2 regions of the Geobacillus sp. LEMMY01 genome follow, and region 1 is predicted to be linked to the other one. Evidence: a T-box and tRNA genes for the amino acid it is inferred to sense, from the RefSeq annotation. Region 1 holds a T-box; the other holds one or more tRNA genes.
The links. The T-box of region 1 lies ahead of B1A75_RS00675 (valine--tRNA ligase). A T-box ahead of a tRNA ligase gene usually reads a tRNA of that ligase, here a tRNA-Val.

Region 1 (18,802 bases):
GATCTCAACGAAACGGCATCATCCACGAGCCGATCCATCCAATCGACCGCACCGCTGTCTTGATCATGTCCAATCTCAAGGCCATCAGCAAACATCACGCCATCGTCCTCGAAGCTTTCCGCCTCCACGCGTTGTCCTTCTTTATGATGCCAGATGTCATGGATTCCGGCAAATCCATCCTCATCCGGAGCCACGGCCGCCTCGAAAAAGACGCCTCCGTGCTCCCGTTTGACGCTGTCCGTTGAAGAGAACTCGTATTCTCCGCCTTCCACGCGCTCTGAGAAACGATCATCCATGCTCATCCATGCATCCCATTCATTCTCGCCGCGGCTCTCACCCTTAACGATTTCTGCTGCATTCAGAACCGGCTCATCGGCTTGCGATCCTTCATTTCCGCTCTCTTTTGACACTTCATCAAGCACCGCTGTCTCAAGGTCCGGCGTCACAGCGCCCGGCCACTGATCCAACCAATCGGAAACACGCCGCAGCGGTTCGGACGCTCCAACGATTTCTTCCGCTTGCTCCCACGGTGGAACAGTTTCTGCCGCTGCCTCCATCAACAAGTCAGCGGGAGAATGGTTCACTTCTTCCGACCGTTCTGCTGTCTGCTCTATCGATGATGATTCATTAGGTTCAGAAAGGGGCGGCGCTTGATCAAACTGGATCGACGGCAACGGCGCCTTTGGCAAAACAGGGACAGAAGCCAAAGATTCCGGCGCCGACCGCTCCTCTTTTTCTTCTTTTACAAAACTTGATTCACGAGAAGCCCCGGCGCGGTAAAGAGCAGCGCCAAATCGGCGGTCAAGCAAATACGATGCAGCCGCCAACAACAAAAGAACAAGAAGCCCGGCCTGCCAAAGCGGAATGATCGAACTAGCAAATTCGGCCAAAAGCGCAGCCAACAGCGCCATAACAACCGCTGTAAGCCCCCCAAGCCGGCTGAAGCCAAGCGGAAGAAGCCAAATCAGCAGCAGCGCCACGACAAAAGCACCGGCATACATGAGCGCCTCTTTCATCATGCCCCCCCGTTTCTTCTATGACAAAAGACCTCTTTTATACTAAAAATCTGCAACATTCGACTCTTACTTATTGTATAATAAAGTTACATATTTTGAAAGAAGGTTGTGATCAATGACGGACAAGAATTTTTTTTCCTGCCGACGCACTTTAGGGTTCACCCTTATCGAGACATTGTTGTCCATCACGCTGTTGTCTGCGGTGGCGATCGGCTTGTTTTCCTTTTTCACCCACGCTATGACGTATACAGCCGATAACGAACGACGAACGGTGGCCATCAACGTGGCGCGTGGAACGATGGCGTACTTTGAAAAAAATGTTCTCTTTTCTTCCTTATCGAATTACATGACAGAGAACAATCTTTCATTTCTTAAAGTAGAGAAAAACAGCTGCAGCCATGAAGCCTTGTCCTCTTTATTGTTTCCAAGCGGAAATCAGGGCGAAACGATAAGCTCTCAACAATCATGCACCGCCCAGCTCGCCCCAACAATCAATGATGTTCAATACGAAACAACGGTGTACATCATCCGCTGCGATCAAGAAGGATGGGACGGATTCCTCACCTCCTCTGAATTTGCGTCATTGCCGGAGCGGCTCAAAGAAGAGATCCGTCGTGAACGAAACAACATGATCTCCTCCGAAGCCGGCACCTACATGGCGAAACTGTACGCCGTTGTCCGTTGGGGAGAACGAAACGGCGACATCACATGGGTGGAAGGAGTGGTGACCGATGAGACGATCCGTTAACACCCAAGATGGGATGACGCTTGTCGAGCTGTTGGCCGCCATTTCCATTTCCATGTTGATCATTGGCGCCATCTATACTGTTTTTCTAGCGGGCATTCGCGTTTATCAGCACATCGGCATTGAAAGTGAATTGCGGAGCGAGGCGGATTACGCGGTGGCACGCATCATGAATGCCTTGTACATGTTCTCGCCGGACGGCCTTGAAGCCGATCGGAGCCAAGAAAACAAAACGCTTAGTCAACTGTCGTTTGTCAAAAACGAGCAATTCAAAACGAACAACCAAGTCGGTCTTGTTTCCCGCGAAACCGCGGCGCAATCGGTCCATCGAATCATTTCGATTAAAGACGGAAAACTGATGATGGACGGGGAAGCGATTACATCCACACGCCTTTTGCTGGACGATTCTTCCTCCTTTTCGTTCCGTTGCGCGCGCAGAGACGGAGAAATTTGCCGAAGTGGGGTTATCACCATCATCTTAACGATCAAAGATGGGAATAACAACGGGATGCTTTCAATAAAACCTTTCACTTTACAGACGGAATTCGGTTTTTAGGGGGGAGGCCCTATGCGCCGAGATCAGCGAGGATATAGTTTGATTACAACATTGTTGGTCATCACCGTCTTTTTATTGCTAGGTCTAACCATTGTCACCACCGCCGTCGAGCACGCCCAATTCACCACCGTGCGCGTGGATGACGTACAATCGCTGCATGAGGCGAAGACGGATGTCAACGAGGCGGTCGCCGATCTGAAAGCAGAGTTATCGGATCCAAATTTTTTGGTCCGCCATCGTATTTTTGCGCCTGACCAATGGGATCAGTTTCTCGGGCTTGGCAGCTCGTCTCCTGGAGAAGACACGATCGCCGGCCGCCTGCGCGACCGCTACGGGGTGATCATGGAAGATGAAAGCGAGCAATATGATATTCCCAAAAACCAAGTGTTTCTTCGCGCCCTTCGTTTAACGAAAACGTTCAATGACGGCCATCGGACGCGAACCGTCAAGCGGCTCGTCTTTGTGACCAATACGCCAAGCTTTTTGAAATATGCGCTTGGCTCAAAGGAAACAGTGGTCCTCAACGGCGGGGTTTATGTCGAAAACGGGAATGTATACACAGGGCAAAACGCCTATGCCAGCAACGCGACCAACTATGTGAAAGCAAACGGACAGCTGACCGTCAATTCGTCTAACGCCGGCATGCCGCTTTTATCCTCTTCCTCGATTTGGTATACAAACGACGGACAATTGAATGCATGCGGGCAAACGACCGGTTGCTGGGAAGCATCACAAGGCCGTTTTCGCATGAAGACCAATTGGGCGCCTCGTTGGCCGACGGATGTGCCAGAACCGGCGCCAACCATCAGGCAAGAAAACGAAGATTTTATCGATGTCGATTTTGACCTTACTGTGGCCGACAAACTGTTGCAAGCATCGGGAATTTTGCCCCCGTCATCCGATTACATTGAGCGAATGGAATCCATTCAAGAAGCCGGGGACAAAAATAGCCAACTTCACACGTTAGTGGCAGAGTTGTCCAATCAATGGACCTCGATCCAATCGAATCAACCGGATCCAAACGATCCACGTAAAACGCTTGAAGAAGTGATCAAAGAGCAGTCCAAAACCAAACCGCTCTACCTCGATGGAAACAGCGTTTTGAGAGGAGATGTCGATATTCAGAACAGCGGAGTCAACCAATGGCTCATTGTCAACGGCGATCTTCGCCTTGATGGGCCGACAAATCCCAGTACATTTGTCAGCGTACGCGGAAATTTTATCGTCCTCGGTGATTTAACTTTGACAGGCAACTTGCGGCTTGACGCAAGCATCTACGTCACCGGGAGCACGAAAATTTACCAAAGCCGGATCGAACGGGCGCTAAACAACAAAGGTGTTGTGTTGCTGTCGAAAGGTCCGCTCGATATTTCCCGTATTAATGAATTCAATAACCCAACCATTCCGACACCGAATTTGAAAGGATACTTTTACACAGACAGCAGCGCCACGATTTATGCCGTTGGATCCTACTTGTATATCGAAGGCGGGCTGTTCGCCCGCGGAAACGGAGCAACAGCTCCAGACACAGACATCAATGGGCTTGTCGTCAACGCATTCCGCGGTCAAGTCAATGGGGAAAACGGAGAACCGGACCGGTTTACGCCAGGAAGTGATCCGTTATCCTCACGCCTCGTCGTCCGCTATCGTCCTGAAATGCTTGTTGAACAAGGGACAGGACTTCCTTTTGTCAATCGCATTTCGCTCGTGGTCGACCGATTGGAAGTAGAATGAAGGAGGCATTTTTGATTCAAAACGGAAAGCGGCGCTCCCGAAAGGGAGGCCGCGCTTTATTCATGGCTACCATTTGCCGCCGTTCCCGCCATTTTGGTTGGTGGAAGGCGATCGGACAATGACGGTCGCCTCAGCTTGAATATCCCGGCCATCCAGCGCTTTCACCTTGGCTGTCGCCGTGATGGTGGCATATCCGACATCAACCGCTTGCAAATACCATTTCCCGTTTTCTTGAACCACCTTGACAAACCGATCGTCAGACGTTGCAACAGAGCGAAGCGCCTTGTCCGTTGCATTTTCCGGAATGAAACGGAGTTCTGGCGCCACTTCGAGTTGATCGCCGACATTCATGTATAGAATCGGATTGCGGAACGCCATGCCTGTAAGCGGTACGTACGGATCAATCACACGAATCGTTGCCGTCGCTGACGCATTTCCTCCGTCTGTCGAGCGGACAGTGATGGTGACCGTTCCAGGCTTTAGCGCTGTCACGGTTTCGTTTTGCACCACGGCGATCGTATTGTCGCTCGATGACCATGCCAACGTTTTGTTCGTCGCATCGCTCGGAACGATCGTCACTGGAATCGTCTGCGTATCTCCGACATTCATCGTCGCCTGATATGAACCAAGCTTCAGTTCTGTAATCAGCTTTGTATACGTAAACGCTGCGCTCGTTAAACCCGTTCCTCTCGTCAATCCTCCTGACGCCTGCACATTCACCGTGTAGGAACCGTCATTGGAAATGGCAACAACATACGGCGACGAGAGCGGCGTCCAAGCGGATGCCACCCCATTTCGCACTGCTTGGTACTGATATGACACCCCTTCACCGGCTACCAACCCGGTTATTTTAACGGTCGGCGCCTCATAAGTCGTCGCTCCGTTTGGCACGACGCCATTGGCTGTCACAACGGAAAGATGGGGTTTAATGTACACCGGTACCGTCTGGCCGTTGCTGTACGTGACAAGCAGCACGCCATCATCATTCGGGTCATATTGCAGCGCTTTGACAGGTAACGGCAATAATCCATATGAATTGGAATTAGAATTGGGATTCGCCTGTCCGACAATGTCGTCTGATAAAGCAGAAAATTTGTGTTTTGTGATAGTACCCTTTCCATCCCCTTCATAGTAAAAGTATGGAAAATCATCCAAACGAACTGTCATGCCGATTCGTTCCGCCGGCGGAACGAGCGTCGATGTTTGGGCGCCATAACGGCTGTCGGTGAATGTCACCGAAGCTGGCGGCAATTGAACACTGTTCATGGCAAAGTCCGCCTGCATCACCCATTGCGCCGAGAGCGTCAGTTTGTTGAGCTGGCTGTAGTCGAACGTTTGATTGGTGAAAGACCATTTGGCATAACGCTTGCCATTCTCCACATAGGTTGTGACTTTGTCATCGGGAACAACGGAGATGCCATCGGGCAGTTCTTGGACAATGCTCACATTGCTGATCGTCCCGGTCGCATTGCCGACATACCCGACAAGCGACAACGAATACGTAGCCCGGAAGCGGTTGTCGTCGCCATCGGTGGCCCCGCGTTTGATTAAGCTCGTGACATCATTGGTCAACCCTTGCAGCTTCACCGTTCCAGTAAACGACGGCGGCGCTTCATCTTTGACAGTGACGGTCACCGTTTTCGTCACAGCCGGCTGTGGTTGGCCATACACATCCCGATACGTCAGTTCAGCATTGAACGTATATGTCCCTTTTGCTTTAAATGACACGGGAATCGGAACTGTCACCGGCGCCGGTGTGCCCTGGCCAACTTGGTATGGGATGGAAAACGAAATATACGCGTTTTGCTTGTTTTCATCCAGCCATACTTGGCCGTTTTCCGCAACGGCGACATTGCCGCCAAACGACGAAAGCGGGATGCGGATCGTTCCGGTGATCGCCGGCGTGGTGGCAAGCTGGGAAAACTGTTGGAACAAGGCGGTCAAATTTTGCGTCGTTCCTTGCCGCGCCTCGCCGCCGGCAGTCGCTGAAAGCGACCGTAAATAGTCCATATCGACTTCATCATTGTCGCCGAAGCCGATTGAGTAAAGAGTGATATTGTTCATCCCGAGCGTTTTCGCCACCGCTGTGGCATCGGCTCGGATTTTCCCTTCGATGCCGCTGTAAGTGAACGAATAGCCGTTATCCCAAGACACCCGCCATCCATTGACATAATCTTGCCCGTCGCTGTAAAATTGGCGAGAATATCCTTTGTTGTCGGTAAAACGGATACCGGCAGTCCGTCCATCGCTGTACAATTCGTATGTGACCGAAAGAGAATCGGTTACTCTATTCCCTGTATACTGATATCCGCCCCAAAATTTCGGTTTAACCTCCCGGTACGTAATCGTATCGACTGTATTCAACACCGTCGGCATGCCATCCGTTAAGAAAATGATATACTTTTTCCTCGTTGGGTCCGTGAAATACGACTTAGCAAGAGACAAAGCAGCCGAATAGTTCGTTCCGCCGCCGGCGGTCAAGCTGTTGCCGGTATTGAGAATGGCATCAAGCTGACTTGCAACATTCGAGTACTTCCCAAACGGAACCACACTTGCTTCCCGCACTCCATCGGAAAACGGAATAAGAGCAAAGCGGTCATTTTGGTTGTAATTGGACTTAAAGTAGTTGACCGCCGCTTGCAGAGCGGATTTGGCGCTTTGCAGCTTCATTGCCGTCATCGACCCCGACACGTCCATGACAAACACGACATCGATCGGCGGGCGGATGATTCCTGAAACAGCGCCTTGTGGAACGAGCGTCACATCGAGCCGGCCTTGGGCATCGCCGTTTGGCGGCTTGGCGTACTCTGATTGTGACGAAGAAAACTGCAATTGAAGCGATGGCAGAGAGGAAGAAGCGGCTTGAACGGCAACCTCCTTCCCACCTGTGCAAAACATGAGCAAAAATGCCCAGACCGACGCTGTAAGAGCTTGGAAAAACCTCCTTTTCCTCATGTTCCTCTCCCCGTTTCATGACAAATTGCCTATTTTTCTTTATCTTCATTATACCATTTCAAAGACGTTGTTGATAGCAAATTTTTCTTACGCAAGCCGTTTTTTTACTTCGGAAATAAAGTACAAAGACCCCGTAATCAGCAACATTTCTTGAGCCGACAAACGTGTTTTCTGCTCACCGATCCACTCCTTCCAACGATGAACAGTCGCCTTATGCCGATGGGATGAAAGAGCAGCCAACTGTTCCGCCGCTGCCGCGCGCGGAAAATCAAACGTGGTAAACGTGATCGTATCCGCGAGCTCATCAAGCCGTTGAATCATCCGCTCAAGCGGCTTGTCTGTCAGCGCGGCGAACAAGACATGGACGCGTTTGTCGGGATAATGGGTGCGCACCGTCTCCACAAGAGCGCGGATGCCCGCTTCGTTATGGGCGCCGTCGAGGATGATCAGCGGATGGTCGCTCACCCGCTCAAACCGGCCGGGCCAAGCGGCTGTGGCCAGCCCATCGGCGATATGCTCCGGATCGATCAAAAACGAATAGCCAAGGCGCAATAGTTCTGCCGCCATCACCGCCACCGCCGCGTTTTCGACTTGATGGGCGCCGGGCATAGAAATGCGCAAATTGGGATACTCGGCAAACGGCGTCATGACGGAAAACTGCTCCCCTTCCGCCGTCGCCTGCCGGTCGGAAACGGTGAAATCGACGCCGAGACGATATGTTTTCGCTTTCCGCTCCGCCGCCGTCTTGGCGATCACATCCCACGCCTCAGGCTCGTTGACCGCTGTCACAAGCGGAACCCCTGATTTAATGATCCCCGCTTTTTCCGCGGCGATCTGATCGAGCGTATCGCCTAAGATGTTCATATGATCGTAGCTGACGTTCGTAATGACGGAAAGGAGCGGATAAATGATGTTGGTTGAGTCCAAGCGGCCGCCGAGACCGACTTCAATGAGCACGATGTCTTGAATGTTTTTTTTGCCAAAATAATCAAGCATCATCGCCGTGATCACTTCAAATTCGGTCGGTCCGCCAAGTTCCGTCTGTTCCAATTCGTCCGCAAGCGGTTTGATCGTTTGCACAAGCTCCACGATCTCTTCATCGCGAATCGGTTCGCCGTTTATGCTGATTCGTTCGTTAAACTGCTCGACATACGGCGAGGTGAACGTGCCGACCGAATAGCCCGCCGCTTGCAAAATGGAGCGCAAATAGGCGACCGTTGACCCTTTGCCGTTCGTTCCCCCGATATGGACGGCGCGGACGCGGCGTTCCGGATGCCCGAGTTTTTCCATCATCCATTCCATCCGTTTCAATCCTGGTTTCATGCCAAGCCGCAGCCGCCCGTGAATCCAAGCGACCGCTTCTTCATACGTTCGAACCATGTCCATCATCCTCCTTTTTCCATTGGTGTCTTGCCGCCCCCTGCCGGCTTCATGCGGCGGATGCGCCACACATCGAGAAGCTTGGCGAAAGCGAGTATATGTTGACAACAAACATTTTCTCAGAATATGCCAACCTTCCATCATGATCCATCGAAAAAGACGAATCCACAGGAAAGCGGATTCGTCTTCATCATAATCAACAGCAAGATCGTTTGTCTACCGTTTGAGCTCGGCGAGGCGCGCCTTGACGGCTTCGCGTTTTTCCATGTAATCTTGCCGCTTGCGCCGCTCTTCTTCGACGACATGAGCCGGCGCTTTCGCCAAAAAGCCTTCGTTCGCCAGTTTCTTTTCGACGCGCTCGACTTCTTTGTTCCATTTGTCAATCTCTTTTTCAAGCCGCTTAATTTCTTCCTCAATATTGATCAACCCTTCAAGCGGCATGATGAGCTCGGCGCCGGTGACGACCGCCGTCATCGCTTTGTCCGGCGCGGGAACGTTTGTATCGATCAAGAGCTCGCTCGGGTTGCAGAACCGCTCAAGATAGGCGCGGTTTTTCATGAGCGCCGCCCGCACTTGTTCATCTTTCACCTTAATATAGAGCGCAATCGGCTTGCTCGGCGGCGTGTTCACTTCGGCGCGGACGTTGCGGACGGCGCGGATGATGTCGACGAGCATCCGCATTTCTTCCGCCGCTTCTTCGTTCGACAGCTCAGGGCGCACTTGCGGCCACGGAGCGACGGTGATCGATTCGCCTTCATGCGGCAAGTTTTGCCAAATTTCCTCGGTAATGAACGGCATGAACGGGTGAAGCAGGCGCATCGTGTTGTCGAGCACATACGCCAACACGGAGCGCGTCGTCTTTTTCGCCGCTTCGTCGTCACCGTAAAGCGGCAATTTCGCCATTTCAATGTACCAGTCGCACAAGTCGTCCCAAATAAAGTTGTACAGCGTGCGCCCCGCTTCGCCGAATTCGTATTTCTCAGCAAGCTTCGTCACCGTGTCGATCGTTTCGTTGAGGCGCGTTAAAATCCAATGGTCGGCGACCGTTTTTTCGCCGCTCAAATCAAGCTCCTCGTACGTCATGCCGCCCATGTTCATCAAGGCAAAGCGCGAGGCGTTCCAAATTTTGTTGGCAAAATTCCACGTCGCTTCAACTTTTTCGGTGCTGAAGCGCAAGTCTTGCCCCGGCGAGCTGCCGGTCGCCAAGAAGTAACGGAGCGCATCGGCGCCGTACTGATCGATCACATCCATCGGATCGACGCCGTTGCCGAGCGATTTGCTCATTTTCCGCCCTTGGGCATCGCGGACAAGACCGTGGATGAGCACGTCTTTGAACGGGCGCTTCCCGGTGAATTCGAGCCCTTGGAAAATCATGCGCGACACCCAGAAGAAAATGATGTCATAGCCGGTGACAAGCACATCAGTCGGGTAGTAGCGCTTGTAATCCGACGATTCCACATCCGGCCATCCCATTGTCGAGAACGGCCAAAGCGCCGAGCTGAACCACGTATCAAGCACGTCGGGGTCTTGCTCCCAGTTTTCAATGTCTTTTGGCGGTTCATGGTCGACGTAAATTTCACCCGTTTCTTTATGGTACCATGCCGGGATGCGATGCCCCCACCAAAGCTGGCGCGAAATGCACCAGTCGCGGATGTTTTCAAGCCAATGCAAATACGTTTTTTCAAAACGCTCCGGCACGAACTGCACTTTGCCGTCGGTTTGCTGGAGCTTGATGGCGGCTTCGGCGAGCGGCTTCATTTTCACAAACCATTGCGTCGACAAATACGGCTCGATAACAGCGCCGCTCCGTTCACTGTGACCGACTGAGTGCACGTGCTCCTCGATTTTAAAGAGGACGCCTTGTTCTTGCAAATCGCGGACGATCTGCTTCCGGCATTCAAACCGGTCAAGCCCTTGGTATTTCATGGCGTTTTCATTCATCGTGCCGTCTTCGTTCATGACAAGAATGCGCGGCAAGTTGTGGCGGTTGCCGATTTCAAAGTCGTTCGGGTCGTGCGCCGGCGTAATTTTGACCGCCCCGGAGCCGAACTCCATATCGACGTATTCGTCGGCAATGATCGGAATTTCGCGGCCAACGATCGGCAGTTTTACCATTTTGCCGATCAAGTGCTTGTACCGCTCGTCATCGGGGTGCACAGCAACGGCCGTATCGCCGAGCATCGTTTCCGGACGGGTCGTCGCCACTTCAATGTAGCCGGAGCCGTCAGCGAGCGGATAGCGCAAATGGTAGAGCGCGCCTTTTACTTCTTTATAAACGACCTCAATGTCTGACAAAGCGGTTTTCGTCACCGGGTCCCAGTTGATGATGTACTCGCCGCGGTAAATAAGCCCTTTCCGGTAGAGCGAGACGAACACTTCGCGCACCGCTTTTGAGAGCCCTTCATCGAGCGTGAACCGCTCGCGCGTGTAATCGAGGCCAAGCCCTAACTTCGCCCATTGGCTGCGAATATGGCCGGCGTATTCTTCCTTCCACTTCCACGTTTCTTCTAAAAATTTTTCCCGGCCTAAATCGTAGCGCGACAGCCCTTGCTGGCGCAGCTTCTCTTCCACTTTCGCCTGGGTGGCGATGCCGGCGTGATCCATTCCCGGAAGCCACAGAACGTCATACCCTTGCATCCGTTTCATGCGCGTAATGATGTCTTGCAGCGTCGTATCCCACGCGTGCCCCAGATGCAGTTTGCCGGTGACGTTGGGCGGCGGGATGACGATCGTAAACGGTCGTTTGTTCGGATCACCGGTCGCTTCAAAAAATTTTCCTTTCAGCCACCATTCGTAGCGCCCCGCTTCGACCGCGCGGTGGTCGTATTTGGGCGGCATCGACACTTCGTGCTGTGCCATGTTTCATTTCCCTCCTTCAACATGATGGACAATGCGGCCGACGGCGGCTTCCCACTGAGCAATGCCGCGCAGCCGGCAAGCAAAAAAGCCCCTTTCATCCAAAAAGGACGAAAGGAGCTGCTTTCGCGGTACCACCTTTTTTCTTAAGCCCAAAGGCTTAAGCGCTTCATTGGCATAACGGCATGATGCCGGCTTCCTCTACTCGGCAGCAGCGCCTTTCAAAGAAGCAGCTCAAGGGCGACCTTCCAGCAGCCGTCATCCTAGGAAATCTCGCAGCTTCTGATTTCCCTCTCTGCAGGCGCGGACCGCTGTACTCCTCCCCGTCTTCGCTTTTGTCATCATTGTTCGATTATTATACTACCATTGTCCATCATCTTTGCCAAGTTTTTATTTATTTATTCCATCCGTGTGCATTTGGTGACAAACAATCGCACGTTTCATATTGTATAGTAAACCGGAGAAGGAGGGAATGTCGATGCGGCGATTCAACCCGTATTCGTGGCCGCCGTGGCTTCGGCAAGTGCGCGCCGTCTGCGCCCAAGTGATCATCCCGCTCACCATTTTTCAAGCGATCCGCACCATTTTTCTGCCAACGACGTTTGATGTCATTTTATTGGCCATCTTCGTTTTCATTGCCGTGGCGCTCCATTTGGAATGGATTTAGTGCGACGCCGTTTTGTTTGGCTGGATTCAAAATCCATTTAATCATTGCTGCTTTCATCCGCCGGCGGTTCGTTGTCCACCGCTTCTTCCTGCTGCCGCGCGGCGTCGCGTTGGACAAGGTGCATAACGAGCGCCTCCGTATTTTTGAACGCCAAATAACGACGCTGCAACGCGGCCACATATTCCCGTTCGTTCCGCTCGTTCCGCGAAGCGGCCTCATACCTCTCCAAACAGCGGACAAACCCGCGCGGCTCCGCCAAATGGCTGTATAAAAACGCCCGCTCTCCGTCGGACAGCGGCAGCTCCTTCTCGTACTCCTCCATCCCTTCAAGCCACTCGCGCCCAAGCGGCGGCATTGTCTGTACGTGAAAACGGAGCGCGGCGATCACATCAAAGAGCGGTGAATTCCAATGCGCCCGCTCCCAACTGATCCAATACGGCGGGATATAGTGGGAGAGGCGCGCTTTGCCGTGCACCCAGGCGATGCGCCATTGCTTCGTCTCTTTGAGCGTCTCTTCCCACACATCGAGCCGTTCTTCAGCGAACGAGTACGCGCGCATCACCTCATGGAAATATGTGCAGCATTGAAGCTGAAACGGAGACATGTACCACGCCGCTTCGTACCGCTCAATCCGTTCTTCCCACACCGTCCGCGCCCGTTGCCATTCGTCCTTTTTTTGCTTTCGGTACGCCGCCGCCTCTTCCTCACTCACCTCGATCGTGCGGACGGTGGCGCGATGGAGGCGGGCGAGTTCGCGAAAAAAGGAGCGAACGGCATCCTCATCCGCTCTCGCTTCGCCATGATGCCAGGCTTGCAAATAATAAAGACGGCCGCCTTCTGTGGCAAACAGCGACCGCTGCCGCGTCAGGTAAAGCGGGAGACAACGGGGACCGCCATGCTGAAGAGACTGCCAAACGGCGGCGGCTTCTTGCTCGCTTTCGAGCGGCTTTAAAGCAAAAACGCCGCGGTTCGTGTATACCTTGACGGCTTTGCCTCGCTGCTCAATGCGCACTGGTCGAAGCCCATACTGGACGAGCACAGCATCATATCGGTCAGACTGTGCGGCCATCGTTACGCCCCCTTATCAGCAAAAGAAACGGAAAGCGTCCCTTTCATGAGAAAGGACGGCTTCCCGCCATGGCCGGAATATATAGCAGCTGCCCCTCGTGCACGTCATCTGGGCTTTCCAAATCATTGGCGCGCAAAAGCTGCGAGACGGTCACATCATACCGTTCGGCAATCTTGTCCAATGAATCTCCTTGCTGGACGATGCAAATTTTCAGTTTCGTAAACTCTTCCGCCTCGCTTTTCGCAAACAATTTCGTCAAGTAAAGCGCATTTTCGCTTTTTGTTTTCGTTTCTTCTTCCTCTTCTTCCTCAACCGCCTTTTTCGCCGCCCCGATCGATACCTTCGCCTCAGTTGGCGGCAGCAGCGAAGCGATGTCTTCCTCCGTCTGTGCGCTGACCACCTTCGTTTCCGTCTCAAGCGGCAAAAACGGCTCTTTGGCCTCCTCTTCTTCAGCCCCCGTTTCTTCATGACGCAAGGCGGCTGGCTCCATGACGGAAACCGTCGTTTCGCCGGCGGCCAAAGCCGGCTGTTCATCCGCCTCATCGGCGAGATCATCCACGGAAGCAAACGCTTCCTCACCGGCCGCTTCCTTGCGGGCGATCGATTCAAACGGGGCAAACAGCGGCTCATCGTCCTCCTCATCGTCCGGCAAATCATCGCCAAGCGGCGCTTCACTGATGCCGCTGATCGAAATGTCGGCAGTGATCAGCAATCTTCCGTTTTCATCCAAATCATAATCAAACGATTCAACCGTCACGTACACATCCTCAAGGGAACGAATGCGGTTTTTTGGAATCGTAATATCGATTGGAAAACGGTGCGACAGTTCGCTGATCCCGTCTTCGCGCACCGAAATGTGCTGAATGAACCGATAACCAGCCAGCTCAAACACGTCGTCATCCGCCTCGACGAGCCCTTCGCCCGCCTGACGAAATTCACCGTTTAGCTCGAGCGCCCCACGGATCGTAATATATTGGTCGTACTCATCGACGGAAATGACCGGATCAAGAGAAATGGATAAAAACTCGGCGACTTCCTGTCCTCTTTTAAACCAGACCGATTCTTCCAATGAAAAACGCAAATACGATTGCTCCAACCGGGCCTCCTCCTTCCGTCCCTTCGGCAAATGGTTTTGATGACATTATCCATTGTATGAACGGAAACGAGGCGGTATGATAAAAAATTGGGCTGCCGACGGTCGGCAGCCCCTTTCCTTATCCGCGCAGACGGGCAAACACCCGCTCAGCAGCGGCAATCGTATATTCAATATCATCATCACTGTGCGCCGTCGACAAAAACAGCCCTTCAAATTGCGACGGCGGCAGGAAAATGCCTTCATTCGCCATTTCCCGATAATAGGCGGCAAACAGCTCCAAGTCGGACGTTTTCGCTGTCTCGTAGTTGACCACCGGCTCGTTCGTGAAGAAAAAGCCGATCATCGACCCAGCGCGGTTGATCGTATGCGGGATGTCGTATTTCTCTGCTGCCTGATGAAGCCCATCCGCAAGGCGCGCCGCTTTGCGGCCAAGCTCTTCGTACGTTTCCGGCGTCAGCTGGCGGAGCGTCTCGTACCCGGCCGTCATGGCGAGCGGATTGCCGGAGAGCGTGCCGGCTTGGTACACCGGTCCGCTCGGCGCGACAAGCTCCATGATCTCGGCTTTGCCCCCGTACGCCCCGACCGGCAAGCCGCCGCCGATCACTTTGCCAAGGCACGTCAAATCCGGCTCAACGCCGTAATACCCTTGGGCGCAATGGTAATCGACGCGGAACCCGGTCATGACCTCGTCGAAAATCAATAAAGCGCCGTATTGTTTCGTCACCTCGCGCAACCCTTCCAAAAAGCCAGGCACTGGCGGAACGACGCCCATGTTGCCGGCGACCGGTTCGACGATCACCGCGGCGATGTCTTCGCCAAACCGCTCAAACGCATAGCGGACGCTGTCCAAATCGTTGTACGGCACCGTGATCGTATGCTGGGCGACCGATTCCGGAACGCCCGGGCTGTCCGGCAAGCCGAGCGTCGCCACGCCGGAGCCGGCTTTAATGAGCAGCGAATCGCCGTGGCCGTGGTAGCTGCCTTCGAATTTCATGATTTTGTTGCGCTTCGTATAGCCGCGCGCTAAGCGGAGGGCGCTCATCGTCGCCTCCGTACCGGAATTGACCATCCGCACGATTTCCACCGACGGCACCCGCTCAATCACGAGCTTGGCGAGCTCATTTTCAAGCAATGTCGGAGCGCCAAAGCTCGTCCCTTGTTCCGCCACCCGCTTCAACGCTTCAACGACTTGGGGATGGGCATGCCCTAAAATGAGCGGCCCCCATGACAGCACGTAATCAATGTACTCATTGCCGTCAATATCGTAAATTTTCGATCCTTGGCCGCGCGCCATGAAAATCGGCGTCATCCCGACCGACTTGAAGGCGCGCACCGGGCTGTTCACCCCGCCCGGCATCAATTTCACCGCTTCTTCGTAAGCGGTTTTTGACCGTTCGTAGCTTCGCATGCTTCCGCCCTCCTCTCTATTCAGCCAGCCAGCGGGCGACATCTTTGGCAAAATACGTAATGATCAAATCCGCGCCCGCCCGTTTCATCCCTGTCAACATTTCCATGACAACCGGCTTCTCATCGATCCAGCCGTTTTGCGCCGCCGCCTTGATCATCGCATACTCGCCGCTCACGTTATAAGCGACAAGCGGCAGCGGAAAACGGTTTTTGATGTCGCGGATAATATCCATGTAGGCAAGCGCTGGCTTCACCATCAAGAAATCAGCGCCTTCTTTGACATCCGACTCCGCCTCGCGAAACGCCTCAAGGCGGTTGGCCGGATCCATTTGGTACGTCTTCCGGTCGCCAAACTGCGGCGCGCTGTCGGCGGCATCACGGAACGGGCCGTAAAACGCCGAAGCGTATTTGATTGCATACGACATGATCGGCACATACTCAAACCCTGCTTCATCAAGCCCACGGCGAATGGCGGCGACAAAGCCGTCCATCATGTTCGACGGCGCGATGATGTCGGCGCCGGCTTGCGCTTGGCTCACCGCCGTTTTGGTGAGGAGCTCGAGCGACGGGTCGTTCAGCACACGCTCGTTTTCGACGACGCCGCAATGGCCGTGGCTCGTATATTCACATAAACACGTATCAGCAATGACGACTAGATCTGGGTGTTCGGCTTTGATTTGGCGGATCGCCCGCTGAACAATCCCTGTTTCGCAATACGCCTGCGAACCGACTTCATCTTTTTCATTCGGCACGCCAAACACCATGACGGCGGGAATGCCAAGCTTGGCGATGTCGTCCACTTCCTCGGATAAGCGGTCAAGCGATAAATGGTAAACCCCTGGCATCGACGGCACTTCCCGCTTAATGCCGCTGCCCTCGACCACAAACAGCGGGTAAATGAGATCCTCGACACGAAGATGCGTCTCGCGCACCATCGCCCGAATCGCAGCCGTTTGCCGCAAACGGCGATGGCGGTCAAATGACAGTGCCATTCATCGTCCCTCCATGGAAAAATATTGTTCCATCGCTTTGATTATACCATCCGTGGTGTAATCCGTCGGACAAATATGGACTGGAATGCCCGCCCGCTCGGCCGCTTCTTTCGTCACCGGTCCGATGCAGGCGACCGCAACACTGGAAAGAAGGGCATCCGCTTCTTTGTCGAGAAGGCGGACAAGGCTGTCAACCGCCGACGGGCTCATCAAGGTGACCGCATCAAGCTCCCGCCGGCGCAACAGCGACAACAACCGCTCCCGGCCGCTTTCGTCAGACGCGGTCTCATACACCGTGAGCTCGTCGACCGCGGCGCCGGCGTTTCGCAACGCCTCAGGCAAGGTCGGGCGCGCCAAATTGCCTTTGACAAACAGCACCCGGTCGCCTTGTTTGACGCGCGGCATGAGCAAGTCAGCCAGCCGTTCGGCGGTGTAATCATCCGGCACGAGCGCCGGGGAAAGACCATGCTCGGCGAGCGCCGCCGCTGTTTTCCGGCCGACGACAGCCATCTCCGGCAGCGGCCGCGGCAACGAAACATGCGGAAAAAAGAAGCGGACGGCGTTCGCGCTTGTGAAAACGAGCCAACGGTATTCGCCAAGCCGCTCAACCATAGAAGCGATTTCTTCCGGCGCCGTCGCCGGTCGAATGACAATGAGCGGAAGCTCGACTGGAACGGCGCCAACAGCACGCAGCTTGGCAGAAAATGACGCGGCCTGCTCCTTGCCGCGCGTCACGAGCACCGTTTTGCCGGCGAGCGCGCTGTGTGTCATGATTGGCTCAACTCCTGTTTCACCCGCTCGATAAGCGCTTTCGCCCCTTGTTCGATTAAGACAGCGGCCGCCTGCCGGCCGACGGCCTCCGGATCGGCGCCCGTGACCATTTCTTTATACTTTTCTTTTCCATCCGGCGAAGCGACAAGGGCCGTGAGGCGCACCATACCGCCGTCTGCTTCGGCGTAGCCGGCAATCGGCACTTGACAGCCGCCTTCCATTTGCTGCAAAAAGGCGCGCTCCGCCCGAACAGCCCGCTCGGTTTGCTCGTCGTTTAACCGGCTGAGCCATTCGCGCAATTCGTCATCATCCTCCCGGCATTCGATCGCCAGCGCCCCTTGGCCGACCGCCGGAACACAGACATCAAAAGGAAGATAGTCGCTGATGACGTCATCGCCCCAACCCATGCGCGCAAGACCCGCCGCCGCCAGCACGATCGCATCGTACTCTTCGCTTTCGAGCTTCGCCAACCTTGTGTCAATATTGCCGCGAATCCATTTGATCGTCAAATCCGGGCGATAGGCAAGCAGCTGCGCCGAACGGCGCAAGCTGCTCGTGCCAATGACCGACCCAGGCGGCAAGTCGGAGAGCATCCGGTTTCCTTTGCTGACAAGCACATCGCGTGCATCTTCGCGGCGCGGAACCGCGCCGATCACTAAACCTTCGGGCAGCACGGCCGGCATATCTTTCATGCTATGGACCGCCATATCGATGCCGCCGGCGAGCAATTCATGCTCGATCTCTTTCACAAACAACCCTTTGCCCCCGACTTTCGAGAGCGTAACATCAAGCACCCGATCTCCTTTCGTGACGATTTCTTTCACTTCAAACGTAAACGGCGCCCCAAGCTGTTTCAATTCGTTGATCACCCACTTCGTCTGGGTCAAGGCAAGCTTGCTGCGCCGCGAGCCAACGACAATGTTCCGCATCTCGTTCCACCTCAATTACGAATACCAAAAATGAAATTTTGACAAACTGCCAAACAAGAAAAAGTTGACAAGCAAAAATAAAAACGAACCGATGTTCCATAGCGCGATCGCCTTCCCTTGCATCTGCCGGACGGCTCGCTTGTAAAAATAGACGCCATAGACGAGAAAAACGACAAACGACCCGAGCACTTTCGCATCATACCAATGGAAATGGTCGATTTGAATGTACGCCCAAATCACGCCAAGGATGAGCCCTAATAACAACATAGGCAAGCCGAGCACATTTAAAACATACGACAAAAAATCAAGCCGTGACAAATCCGCCATGCGCCAAAGGCGCGCCCCCCACTTTTTCTTTTTCAGCAAACTGTACTGCAACATGTAAAGCACCGAAAACAGAAACGACAGCGTAAACGCCGCATACGCTCCGAGCGAAAGGGTGATGTGGATGATAAGCAGCTCCGAAACGAGCCGCTCCGCAACAGCCGGCGACTGCGAAGACGGTGCGAACGTATGAATGGCCAAAATAAAAAAAGCAAGCACGTTCGTAAAAAAGACGATGAAATCGACGCGCAGCAGCCGATTGATGACGAGCGACAGCGTAATGAGCAGCCAGGCGTAAAAATAAA
Region 2 (12,397 bases), on a different contig from region 1:
GAAAGCTTCATCACGTACCCGGCGACGCAGACGCATGCGGACATTCCTGAGGAAATCCGCATCCAAAACGGTGTTTGCAACCGGCTGCTCCGTTTCTCGGTCGGCATTGAGCACGCTGACGATTTGATCGCCGACTTGGCGCAGGCATTGAAAAACATGAAAGAGGTGTAAGCGATGGAACGGGAATGGGCGTTTTCGACGAAACTGCTCCATAACGAATGGAAAGTCGACCGCGAGACGGGGGCGGTGAGCGTGCCGATCCAGCACGCCTCCACGTTCCATCAGTTCGATTTCGATTTATTCGGCAAATACGACTACAGCCGCTCCGGCAACCCGACGCGCGAGGCGCTCGAGGAAACGATCGCGGCGTTAGAAGGCGGCGTGCGCGGGTTTGCGTTCGCCTCTGGCATGGCGGCTATTTCAACGGCGTTTTTGCTTCTCTCAAAAGGCGACCACGTGCTCGTGACCGAAGACGTCTACGGCGGCACGTACCGGATGATTACGGAGGTGCTCGGCCGCTTTGGCATTGAATATACGTTTGTCGATATGACCGATTTGCGCGCCGTCGCCGAAAACATCCGGCCGAACACGAAAGTCATTTATATGGAAACGCCGTCCAATCCGCTGTTAAAAGTGACCGATATTCAAGGCGTCGTCAAGTTGGCGAAGGCGCATGGCTGTTTGACGTTCCTTGACAACACGTTCATGACGCCGGCGCTGCAGCGGCCGCTTGACCTTGGCGTCGATATTGTCCTTCACAGCGCCACGAAATTTTTAGCCGGCCATAGCGACGTCGTCGCAGGATTGGCGGTGGTGAAAGATGAAGAATTGGGAAAAGAGTTGTACAAACTTCAAAACGCGTTTGGTGCTGTCCTTGGCGTCCAAGATGCGTGGCTTGTGCTGCGGGGATTAAAAACGCTCCACGTTCGGCTGAAGCAGTCGTCTGAATCAGCGGCCGCCATCGCCAAGTATTTGGCTTGTCATCCAAAGGTCGAAGAAGTGTATTATCCGGGGCTGGATAACCACCCAGGCCATGACATCCAGCGCCATCAGGCGGCCGGGTTTGGCGCTGTGCTGTCGTTCCGCTTAGCCGATGAAGAAGCGGCTCGGACGTTCGTCCGAAACGTCCGCCTGCCGGTGTTTGCTGTCAGCCTTGGGGCGGTCGAGTCGATTTTATCGTACCCAGCGAAAATGTCGCATGCCGCTATGCCAAAAGAAGAGCGGCTCCGGCGCGGCATTACCGACGGCTTGCTGCGGTTGAGCGTTGGGCTTGAGGATGTGAACGATTTGATCCGCGATTTCGAGCAGGCGTTGTCGTTTGTGAAAGAGCGGCCGTCCGTCCCATCCACCTAGCAAGGCGCCGCACGGTATGCCCCTTGCGACGGGGGCGTACCGTTTGCACTGTTTGAAAGGAAGAAAGACGCAGCCTGAACCGTGCTTCGTGCTAGAAAGAAGGTTTGGACAGCGCTAATTAGGAAACCGCTGTGGACGAAGGCAAAAGTTGTTGTTCTACATATTGTAAAAACACATCGACAATTTCTTCATCCCATTGTGTCCCTTTTCCGTTCGTTAAAATGTCGGCAGCTTGGCGAATATCCATGCCTTTTCGGTACGGGCGGTCCGAAGTCATGGCATCAAACGCATCCGCGACGGCAATAATATTTCCAAATAACGGAATCTCGTCGCCTGCTAAGCCATCCGGATATCCCTTGCCATCGATGCGTTCGTGATGGGAGCGAATGCCGGGCAAAAGCGGTTCGATCGGTTCGATCGGCCTGACTTCTCGCAAAATGGCCTCCCCGAGGGCGGGGTGCTTTTTGATCCAGGCAAATTCGTCATCGCTTAATTTTCCGTCTTTAAGCAAAATGGCATCAGGAATGCCGATCTTTCCAATGTCATGCAGCAGAGCGGAGCGATACAAGGCATCCAGCTGTTCATCCGGAAGGGAAAGCTTTTCCCCAATCGCGAGCGCGTAACGGGCCACGCGCAGCGAGTGCCCCGCCGTATATGGATCGCGGGCGTCAAGCGCCGCCGTCAAGACGGTGATAAAGCTGTTGAGAAGCTCTTTGTTCATTTGGTCGCGGCTATGCACAGCATTGATCATATGGTTGAATCCTCGAAGCAAATAGGCAAATTCATCGGTATACACATTGTGGGCGACGGGTTTATACGTTTCGTTTTCCGCCCATTTCATATGAGTTAACAGCACGCTGACCGGCTCGTTGATTTCGTCAACTAACAAGCGAGTCAAGAAAACGGAAAATGCGATCGAAAACAGCAAAATAACGGCCGCCCACGGCCAGTATGACCAGTGGGATGCGTTCGGCCCTGTAAGCGACCATTTGATTTCGGTTGCTAGGCTGAACAATAAGACAGGAAATGTACTGCTGAACAAGACCGTCAGCTGCAATTTTGTTTTGAGTGACACGGGAAGCGGCGGATGCCTTTCATCGATCCTGCCAGCCTTCGTAAGCAAATACGCCATCAGCGGCCGGCAAGTTTTCGTTGTCAAGAAAAATTCAATCAACGCATGGAGCGACGCGATCAAAATGGCGCCGATAAAGGCGTACAAGATGTATCGATACGGAAGGGATAGCACATGGTGATGGATGCATAAAGCCGTCAGCCCCATGCCGGGAATCGACAACCCGAACAAATGTGGACCTAAAATGCGGCGCACCGCCAATATCGGCAAGCGGCGCGTTTGTTCCAGGGCCTTCGCGGCCAACCTCTCGTCCGGCTGTTTGGCAGCGAAAAATTGCCGAATCGGCGCCAAATCGCGGCGAAAAACGATCCACTCGGCCGCTCCCATGACCATTGTCGACAGCAACAAAATCCCTACCAGCCACTTTCCCTCCTGAAAGGAAACGCGGAGCGTCGTCAGCATTAATGTCGCACCAACGATGCCGACAGCGATGGCCGATCCAGTGATGTAATGGCGCAGCAGCTGGTGTACGAATGAACGATACATGTTTTTCCGCCTTTCTTCTAAGACTATGGGCTTATTTCTAATATACTGATTCTCGTTTGATAGAACAATGAGAATGTAATAGAAAAATGCGATGAACCCCCGCTGTAAGATCTCTTCCTCCGTGTTGGTTATTTGTCCGTCTGTGTGCCAATTAACATATTCGACTTCGCCGCCTCGCTTGGCCTTGATCGTTACGCCATCTCGACCGCCAGCCCGCAGCTTGACACCGACTTGATCGAAACAGCGGCCTTCGCTAAACAGCAACGCCGCCGCATCATCAAGCAATACGAAACCATCCGCTGCCGGTGCACCCAGTTCCTTCTTGTGCTGTTCGAGCGTGGGCTAGAGGTGCGCTTCTTCTTTTTTCACAATGAACACTATTTTTTTAAAAAAAGAAGTTGACAATCCGTATGTCTGTCTATATAATTAAAAATGTGTTCAACAGCGAACAATAACATATGATTCCGTAGCTCAGCTGGGAGAGCGCCACCTTGACAGGGTGGAGGTCGCTGGTTCGAGCCCAGTCGGAATCATCGAGCGAAATCCCTTGAGCTGGAAGGCTTCAAGGGATTTTTTATTTCATTTTGGCCGTCATTCGTTATGTTGGGTGACTTCGTGTGATTTTGAGAGCATTCCTTTTTGTAGAATGTCGAATCGTTCGTTAATTGTTCTGAATTGTGAAATGAAGGTGTGTGGGAAAGGAGGAGAGCCGCTTTGATCAAAGCCATTATTTTTGATTTTGACGGTTTGATTGTAGATACAGAAACAGCTTGGTTTGAGGCTTATAAAGAAGCGATGAATGTCTATGGTATGGATTTGCCTCTTGAACGTTTTGTTGAATGTGTCGGATCGGATAATGCGCCCCTTTATGAATTTGTCCGACAGCAGCTGGGGGAAAACTGCAACATCGAAGAAATTGAAGCGAAAGCCGCAAGCTTTTATCAGATAAAGATGAAAACCCCTCAGGCGCGTGAAGGGGTGAAGGACTATTTAGAAGAAGCAAAGCAATTGGGCTATAAAATAGCGATTGCTTCAAGTTCTAGAAAAGAGTGGGTGATTCATTATTTAAATAAGCTCGGGCTGCTGTCCTATTTTGAAGTGATTATGACAAGTGAAGATGTGGAGAAAATCAAACCCGCTCCTGACTTGTATCAAAAAGCGCTCGCTGCTTTAGATGTCCGTCCTGATGAAGCAGTCGTTTTTGAAGACTCTTTAAATGGGCTTCAAGCGGCCTTGGCCGCGGGAGTCAAGTGTGTCATTGTGCCCAATCCAGTCACACAGTCTTTAGCTTTCGAACAATACGACTTGCGGCTCAATTCGATGGCAGAAAAGCGTTTAGCGGAAGTGATCGAGCTGATCGAAGGATCATGATGGTCTTCGTGTACTATTGCTCGTTTGACTTTTGTTGCAAAACGAAAAGGCAAGGGACAGAAAAGAAATGAAAAATCATCAAACAAGGACCGTATACCTCATATCCGGCCCTGCTGGAGTCGGCAAGTCAACGATCTCAACAGCGTTGGCCAATACATTAGCGCATAGCGCGTATATTTCCGGCGATGACATCAGCCATATGCATATCAATGGACGGAAAAAACCGTGGGAAAGTAAAGAGGAACTTTCATTAATTTGGGATAATATTCTGAGTCTTGTGAGGAATTTTGTCCAATACGGCAATGATGTGGTAGTGGATTATATTGCCTTCCCCCAAGAAGCAATATGGTTGTCTGAAAATGTAAAAGATTTAAACGCAACGGTGATGTATGTTGTTTTGTGGGCAGATGCGAAAACGTTAATGCAAAGAGATGGAATGAGAGCTCCGGAACAACAAATGGGGGAACGCTGCCTCATTTTGCTGAATGAGTTTCATGCCTCAGGATTTGATCGAAAGCATCTTTTGGATACTAGCGAAAAAAATAGCGATGACATCGGCCATATCGTTTGCGAGATTCTGAATAGTCAAAGGTTTTGTGTTCATGAAACTTCTATGCATATTAAGGGGGAGAGGTTCATGCCATTAAAAGCAGGGGACGTCATGACGTTTGAGCGGACGTTTACGGTCGAGGATGTGAAGCGGTTTACGGAAGTTTCGGGTGATCGAGGCGTTCACCACGTTACTCCGGATGAACAGGGAAGGTTTGTCGTTCAAGGGTTGCTGACGGCGACGCTGCCGACAAAAATAGGTGGGGATTATAATGTCCTAGCCCGGACGATGAACTTTGCGTTTTTGCGTCCTGTGTTTACGGGAGATACAATCCGCTGTGACGTGAAAATTGAAAAATATGAACAGCTGGAAAACCACCGCATCGCCATCGCGGCTTCATTTGTCTGCACGAACCAGCATGGAAAAGCGGTGTTGACAGGTGATTTTGCGGGGGTGATTATGCAACTGTGATTCAATCGAGATCCGGATTTAATGAACACTGTGCCTGTCATCTGTCGAACTTAGAATAATATTTGGCGCCATGATATAATGGAAACAAAAAGCAAATGGAGTGAAGGCGCGATGACAACGCCGGAGTTTTCAAATCACAACTACACGTATGAAGATTATCTAAAATGGGACGGACAATGGGAATTGATTGACGGCGTGCCATATAGTATGGCTCCTTCTCCTTCGTTTACCCATCAGTATATTGTTGGTGAGTTGTATGCGGCGTTGCGGGATTATTTTCAACAGCAAGGATGCATAGTGGTCGTGGCCCCTTTTGATGTCATATTTGCTTCAAGCCTTGATGGCAAATCTGTGAAAAATGTGGTGCAGCCCGATATTTCCGTTATTTGTAACCGAGAGAAAATTACAGAAAAGGGATGCGTGGGCGCCCCTGATTTAATCGTAGAAGTGTTGTCTCCGAGTACGGCGTTAAAAGACCGAAATGAAAAATACAAATTATATCAACGGTTTGAAGTAAAAGAATACTGGATGGTTGACCCGCTGCATCGAACCGTCGAGGTGTACGGATGGCATAACGGAGTATATGAAAAAAGGGAAGTATTTGGAGAACAAGATGTGCTGGTTTCTTTTCTGCATCCAGATTTAAAGGTTTGCCTGAATGATGTGTTTCAGCGGTTATCATAAACGCGTATATGCCCACATGTTTAGAGCGGCTGTGGAAACGGACGCCCCATCTGGCGGTGATGGGGGCAAGTTCATCGTGGCGGGGACACGGGAGTTGCGTTACAGATGGAGAGGCTATTGCTGCTGGGAGAGCTTGCGGATTTGAAATAAGTGCTTGAACGCTCTCCCACCTACGCTCACGCTTCGAGGTGGGAGATTCTTGGGAACAGCCGCCCCACGGCAGGCTGTCAACCAAGCCATCCCCGTGCGTCCCACGGTTGGGCTGCCTTACTTACAAAGACAGCAAACGAAGCCCTTCATTCAGGATATTCCGGGCGGCGTTATGGTCCCGGTCATGTTCGGCTCCGCAGGTTGGGCACACCCACTCGCGGATGTCGAGCGACTTCACCTCCATTTGTCGATGCCCGCAGCACGAGCACAATTGGCTCGATGGAAAGGTGCTGTGGACACGGACCACCGTCCGCCCGTACCATTTCGCTTTTTTTGCATGTTCTGCACGCGCAAGTCCTCCACGCACACCACTTGGTTTTCGCGGATGAGGCGGGTGGACAGTTTGTGCAGGAAATCGTTCCGACAGTTGGCGATTTTCTCATGAAGCTTGGCCACTCATCCCCCCACTTACGCTCACGCGTGGAAGTGGGGGTCTTCTCGGCGCGAGATGATAAAACGGTTATTGACTGGAGCGTGAACGATTCCCGCTTAGCTTTGCTTGAAGCGGGAGGCTTCTTTCGGAACGATATGAAATGTTTGCGCGATTTCTTGCAATGTTTCCGACAAATTCGCTAATGATTGGGCTGATGATGTAATCTCTTCCATTGAAGCGACCTGTTCTTCAGCGGAAGCAGCCATTTCTTTAGACGTTTCCATCGTTTTTTCGGCTGTGGCTGCTAGTTCAGTAATGGTTGAATCCAATTCTTGAATGCCTGCTGAGAGCTGCTGTACGGACGCGGATACGTCTTCTAATTGTGCCGAAATCGTTTTGGTGTTTTTCAAAATGACATGAAACTTTTGGGACGTTTCTTGCGACGTGTTCATTCCGCTTTGAACGTTTTGAATGACGTCTCCCATGATCTGGGCAGTGTTTTCGATATCTTGCTGTATGCGAGCAATTAAATGAGCAATCTGTTTCGTTGACTCTTGGGACTGTTCGGCCAGTTTTCTCACTTCATCGGCGACCACCGCAAACCCCGCTCCGTGTTCTCCAGCTCTTGCCGCTTCAATCGCGGCGTTTAAAGCGAGGAGATTCGTCTGTTCAGCGATTTGGTTGATGATGTTGACGATCGATTCGATTTCTTTTGACCGCTCCTGAAGGGAGCGAATGACTTTTTCTGATTGGAGGACAGACTGTTGAATGGCGTTCATCTGTTCTACGGTTTTTTCCACAGATTTTCCCCCATCCTCCGCTTGGGCAATCATATGGACAGACAAATCGGCTATGGCTGTCGAACGATCTACGATACTGGCCACTCCTTTTGCCATTTGTTCCATGGATGCGGCCGTTGCGTCTGTTTTGCTGCTCTGGATGTCTGCCCTGTTCGCTACTTCTTGAATGCCTGCGGAAACTTGTTCGGTCGACAGAACGGTTTGTTCCGCGCTGGCTGTCAGTTCCTCGGCAGCTGCGGCGACTTGCTCTGACGCGGCTGTGACGCGTGCGAGCAACTCGGAAAGGTTGTCTCTCATTTTATTGTAGCTTTCAACAATTTGTCCGATTTCATCGCGTGCACCATCGTTCAGTGTGACAGTAAAGTCTCCTTCCCCGGCTTGCTGGAGCGCCTTGGAGACAGCATCTAATCTGACGCGGATGTGTCGTGTGAACCAAACCGTAACGCTTGCAGCGATCGCTAATACGGCAACAGCAGAAAGAAGCAGCATTCTGAAAAGCGAAGACACTACCGTGTTCACATGTTTTTGGGGAATTCCGACATAAAACATCCCTATAATCTCCCCATTATGGCTCTTAATAGGCATATATGCCGCTTGATACCATTCACCTAAAATTTCGACTTCCCGGAAAAAGGTGCCTCCTTCCTTTAACACTTTGTTGACGACTGGCTTTGGAGCCGTTGTGCCAATTGCTCGTTGGCCATGAAGGATGATATTAGTCGCTACTCGTGTATCGTTTTGAAAAATAGTGACCGTTCCGCCAATCATTTTTCCGATTTCGTCAACCAGCTGATTGTCGCCATTGATTTGGGTTTCTCCTTTATAGAGCATTCCGTCTTTTAACATCCAATTTCCTTTGTACTTCTCGTCTATGTAACGGTAAGCCAATATAAGGTTTGATTTGACTCTTTCCAGCGTTTCTTTTTTTATTCCTTCTTTGATCTGGATGCTTGCGACCGTCATAATCACTGTGGTCAATAAAACGATCGTACAGGAAAACATGACATTCATCTTTGTCCCCAGTTTGAACGATTTCAATAAACCTTCCCCCCCTAGTTTCTTCAAATATGTCTATAATTATAGTTATGAAGCCCTGCTTGATAAATAGTATTGCATTCCTAATCGTCTATGTTAGTTGATAAGGATAGCGTTTGCGTCTTTCGATACACGATCATGCATTTGATCGATAGCTGGGGGGCGCAATTTCCGGAAAGGCAGACAGCCTGCTTTTTTTGGAGATTCAGGAATGATAGAAAAGACTTTGATCCAATTTTATTTCTTTAAACTTCTATAAATAAAAGGGAATCTTAGTTTATTGCCATTTAATCATGAGGCGGGGGAATGCGCCTTGGCAACAGCAAATCCATTGACCGGTTTTTACACAAAAATTTTAGGATCCGCATCCAGGCAAAGTGGAAGTTATAAAAATTGAACCTATTGTAATTTCGTATCCTCTCGACAAAAATTGAGAAGATTTTTATCGAGAGGAAGTACTGAAAACGATCAACAGCTGCTATATAGTAAAAAATTTTAGTAAAAACATTGAATGTCTGTTATAATAATAATGGACAAAACTGAGTAGAATGGGGTAATGCACATGGCCACAATTCGCGACATTGCCAAACAAGCAGGCTATTCAATTTCAACTGTCTCGCGGGTGTTGAACAATGATCCAGATCTTTCGGTATCTGAGGAGACGCGGGAGAAAATTTATGAAGTAGCAGAAAAGTTGAACTACCGCAAGAAAACCATCAGAAAAGTGATTCGCAATATTGCTTTTTTATATTGGTTGACGGATAAAGAGGAATTAGAAGATGTGTATTACAAAACAATGAGGATGGAAATGGAAAAGCTGGCGAAAGAGTTTAATCTAGAGCTGCAGATGTATAAAATTTCAGATGGCATTGACCAAATTCCAGAGAACATTGAGGGGTTTATCGCCGTTGGAATTTTTTCGGATCGGGAACTTGAGCGTCTGCGATCGATTACGACGAATGGAGTATTTATTGATTTATCGCCCGACCCGCGCTGTTTTGATTCGGTGCGCCCGGATTTAACACAGATCACTGAGCGGGCGATCGACTTCTTTCTCGAGAAAGGGCATACGGACATCGGCTTTATTGGCGGGACGTATCCGAATCCGAATACAGGAAAGGATGAGATGGACTCGCGCGAGCGGGCGTTTCGAAATTATATGAAAGCAAAGGGGTTGCTCAAGGAAGAGTATATTTTTTGCCACCGAGGGTTTTCTTTTGACAATGGCTATGAACTCATGACCAAGGCGATTGAAACCCTGGGGGATCGATTGCCTACCGCGTTTTTTGTGGCGGCTGATCCGATTGCCGTCGGTTGCCTGCAGGCGTTGAATGAGCATCGCATTGCCATCCCTGACAGGGTGAGCGTCATCAGTGTCAATAACATCAGTATTACCAAATATGTTTCGCCGCCGTTGACGACATTTCATATTGATATTCATGAAATTTGCAAAAGTGCGATCGAGTTGTTGCTGGAGCGGATACAAAGAAAGAGAAAAATTGTCAAGACATTGCTGTTAGGGGCTGAACTCATCGTACGAAAAAGTACGAACTAGCCTCTTTTTTGTTTCGTAAATATTTTTATTAATTTTAGTAAAAAGTTGTTTACATTTTTTATTGTTGGTGCTATATTGAAGGTAGTTAAGCGTTTCCAAAAGAGAAGGAGGAATGGGGGAATGATGAGGAGTATTAGTAAACATCTTGCACTTGTGAGTGTGATGGCTTTTAGTTTGTCTTTAGCTGCATGTGGGCCTAAAGAAAATGCTAATCAAGGATCTCGTGCGGGAGAAAACAAAGAGAACAATGGAAAAGTAGAGCTCGTCGTTTGGGAAGACATTCAAAAAAGCGCGGGAATTAAAGATGCCATTGCCCAATTTGAAAAGGAAAACAATGTGAAAGTAAAAGTCATTGAGAAGCCGTATGCGAAACAAATTGAGGATTTGCGTTTGGACGGGCCGGCCGGCACTGGGCCGGATGTATTGACGATGCCGAGCGACCAGATTGGGACAGCCGTGACGGAAGGGCTCATTAAAGAATTGAATGTTGGTGAAGACATTCAATCGATCTACACGGAAGCCGCCATGCAGTCGCAAAAAGTAAACAACAAAGTGTATGGTCTGCCAAAAGCGGTCGAGACAACGACGCTTTACTACAACAAAGATCTCATCTCTGAAGAGGAATTGCCGAAAACGCTTGAGGAATGGTATGAGTATTCAAAGAAAGTGACAGATGGTAAAAAATTCGGCTTTTTGGCGCTGTTTGACCAGATTTACTACGCCCAAAGTGTGATGAGCGGATATGGTGGTTATATTTTTGGCAAGGACGAAAATGGGAATTATAATCCGAAAGATATTGGATTAAACAATGCCGGCGCTGTTGAAGGAGCTAAAATTATTCAAAAGTTTTATAAAGAAGGACTGTTCCCATCGGGGATGATTGGGGAGCAGGGGATTAATGTGCTCGAATCGCTGTTTACGGAAGGCAAAGCAGTAGCGATCATTTCTGGTCCGTGGAATATTGAGCCGTTCACAAAAGCAGGAATCAACTTTGGGGTGACGAAACTCCCAGCTTTAGAAAACGGAAAAAATATGAGCGCGTTTATTGGGGTAAAAAGCTACAACGTAAGTGCCTATTCAAAACATCCAGACCTTGCTGAGAAATTGGTCATCTTCCTAGCTAACGAAGAAAATTCGAAAAAGCGATATGAAGTGACAAAAGAGGTTCCTGCTGTCAAAGCTTTAGTGAATGATCCGATTGTGAAAAACAGCGAGGCCGCACGTGCGGTTGCCGAGCAGTCTCAGTTTTCTGAAATGATTCCGAACATTCCGGAAATGAACGAAGTATGGAAACCGGCTGATTCGGCATTACAAACGATTGCGACTGGAAAGGCGGAGCCAAAAGTAGCGCTGGATCAGGCAGTAAAAACGATTAAAGGGCAAATTGAGGCCAAACATAGCGGCAAATAAGGGGCGTCGCAAAAGGTCCTTGCGCCTTGTTATATCAAAGAGCCAAAGCGCAAGGGCCTAAGCCTTGGCCCATAAATGAATCGATCGTGATGGTGTTAAACAGCCGTTTTGTTTGACACCTTTTGTTTTCGAGAAAAAATGTGTTCGGATTTGCCAAGGAAAGAGGGGAAAAAGATGCCGCATCGGAAAATCGCATTGTTTTTATCCATCATTCCCGGCCTCGGTCAGCTTTACAATCGTCAATGGGCGAAAGGAATCTTATTTCTCGTTTTCTCTGTATCTTTTTTGATCGTCTTTGCCGATCTTTTCAATATGGGGTTTTGGGGGATTGTGACGCTAGGAACGGAAGTGCAGCGGGATAATTCGATCTTTCTTTTGGCGGAAGGAATTATTGCGGTGATTGTCGCTGTTTTCGGGTTAACTTTTTATTATTTTAATTTGCGGGATGCCTATAAAAACGGCGAGCGGAGAGACCGAGGGATTAGATTAAGCACTCTTAAGGAAGACTATCATCAGCTCATTGAGCAAGGCTATCCATATGTCATTAGCAGCCCTGCCTTTTTTCTCTTGATTTTTTCGGTGATTTTTCCTGTGTTGTTCAGCTTTGCATTAGCTTTCACGAACTATGATTTATACCATTCTCCTCCTGCCCGTTTGGTCGACTGGGTTGGTTTTGATACATTTTTGAAAATTTTCACGGTTGATATTTGGCGATCAACATTTTTTGATGTGTTGGCGTGGACCGTTGTTTGGACGGTTGTCGCCTCCACTCTTCAAGTGGCGATTGGAATTTTGTTGGCTGTTGTTGTCAATCAGAAAGACCTTCGCTTGAAGAACTTTTATCGTACGATTTTCGTTTTGCCATGGGCCGTGCCGGGGTTTGTCACGATTTTAGTGTTTGCCGGCTTGTTTAATGATAGTTTTGGAGCGATCAACCATACGATTTTAGCGGCGCTTGGCATCGATC

Region 2: it encodes a tRNA-Val, which carries the amino acid that the T-box ahead of B1A75_RS00675 (valine--tRNA ligase) is inferred to sense. The anticodon was not compared.

The regions. Positions count from the first base shown of each region.
Region 1 covers NZ_MVKA01000001.1:119,666-138,467, forward strand. The annotation lists gene B1A75_RS00645 (hypothetical protein) at 1-1,016, opposite strand, end outside; gene B1A75_RS00650 (type IV pilus modification PilV family protein) at 1,132-1,764, shown strand; gene B1A75_RS00655 (PilW family protein) at 1,748-2,317, shown strand; gene B1A75_RS00660 (hypothetical protein) at 2,330-4,051, shown strand; gene B1A75_RS00665 (VWA domain-containing protein) at 4,118-7,006, opposite strand; gene B1A75_RS00670 (bifunctional folylpolyglutamate synthase/dihydrofolate synthase) at 7,094-8,386, opposite strand; gene B1A75_RS00675 (valine--tRNA ligase) at 8,603-11,245, opposite strand; T-box leader at 11,346-11,581, opposite strand; gene B1A75_RS00680 (hypothetical protein) at 11,721-11,909, shown strand; gene ysxE (spore coat protein YsxE) at 11,947-12,978, opposite strand; gene spoVID (stage VI sporulation protein D) at 13,022-14,074, opposite strand; gene hemL (glutamate-1-semialdehyde 2,1-aminomutase) at 14,193-15,482, opposite strand; gene hemB (porphobilinogen synthase) at 15,499-16,473, opposite strand; gene B1A75_RS00705 (uroporphyrinogen-III synthase) at 16,474-17,244, opposite strand; gene hemC (hydroxymethylbilane synthase) at 17,241-18,173, opposite strand; gene ccsA (cytochrome c biogenesis protein CcsA) at 18,189-18,802, opposite strand, start outside.
Region 2 covers NZ_MVKA01000052.1:812-13,208, reverse strand. The annotation lists gene B1A75_RS18180 (methionine biosynthesis PLP-dependent protein) at 1-171, shown strand, start outside; gene metC (cystathionine beta-lyase) at 175-1,353, shown strand; gene B1A75_RS18170 (HD-GYP domain-containing protein) at 1,472-2,971, opposite strand; tRNA gene B1A75_RS18165 (tRNA-Val) at 3,432-3,504, shown strand; gene B1A75_RS18160 (HAD family hydrolase) at 3,689-4,342, shown strand; partial or broken gene B1A75_RS20450 (P-loop nucleotide/nucleoside kinase family protein) at 4,410-4,781, shown strand; gene B1A75_RS18150 (hotdog family protein) at 4,980-5,363, shown strand; gene B1A75_RS18145 (Uma2 family endonuclease) at 5,475-6,047, shown strand; partial or broken gene B1A75_RS18140 (zinc ribbon domain-containing protein) at 6,319-6,653, opposite strand; gene B1A75_RS18135 (methyl-accepting chemotaxis protein) at 6,747-8,468, opposite strand; gene B1A75_RS18130 (galactan degradation operon transcriptional regulator GanR) at 9,028-10,020, shown strand; gene ganS (arabinogalactan oligomer ABC transporter substrate-binding protein GanS) at 10,144-11,430, shown strand; gene ganP (sugar ABC transporter permease) at 11,605-12,397, shown strand, end outside.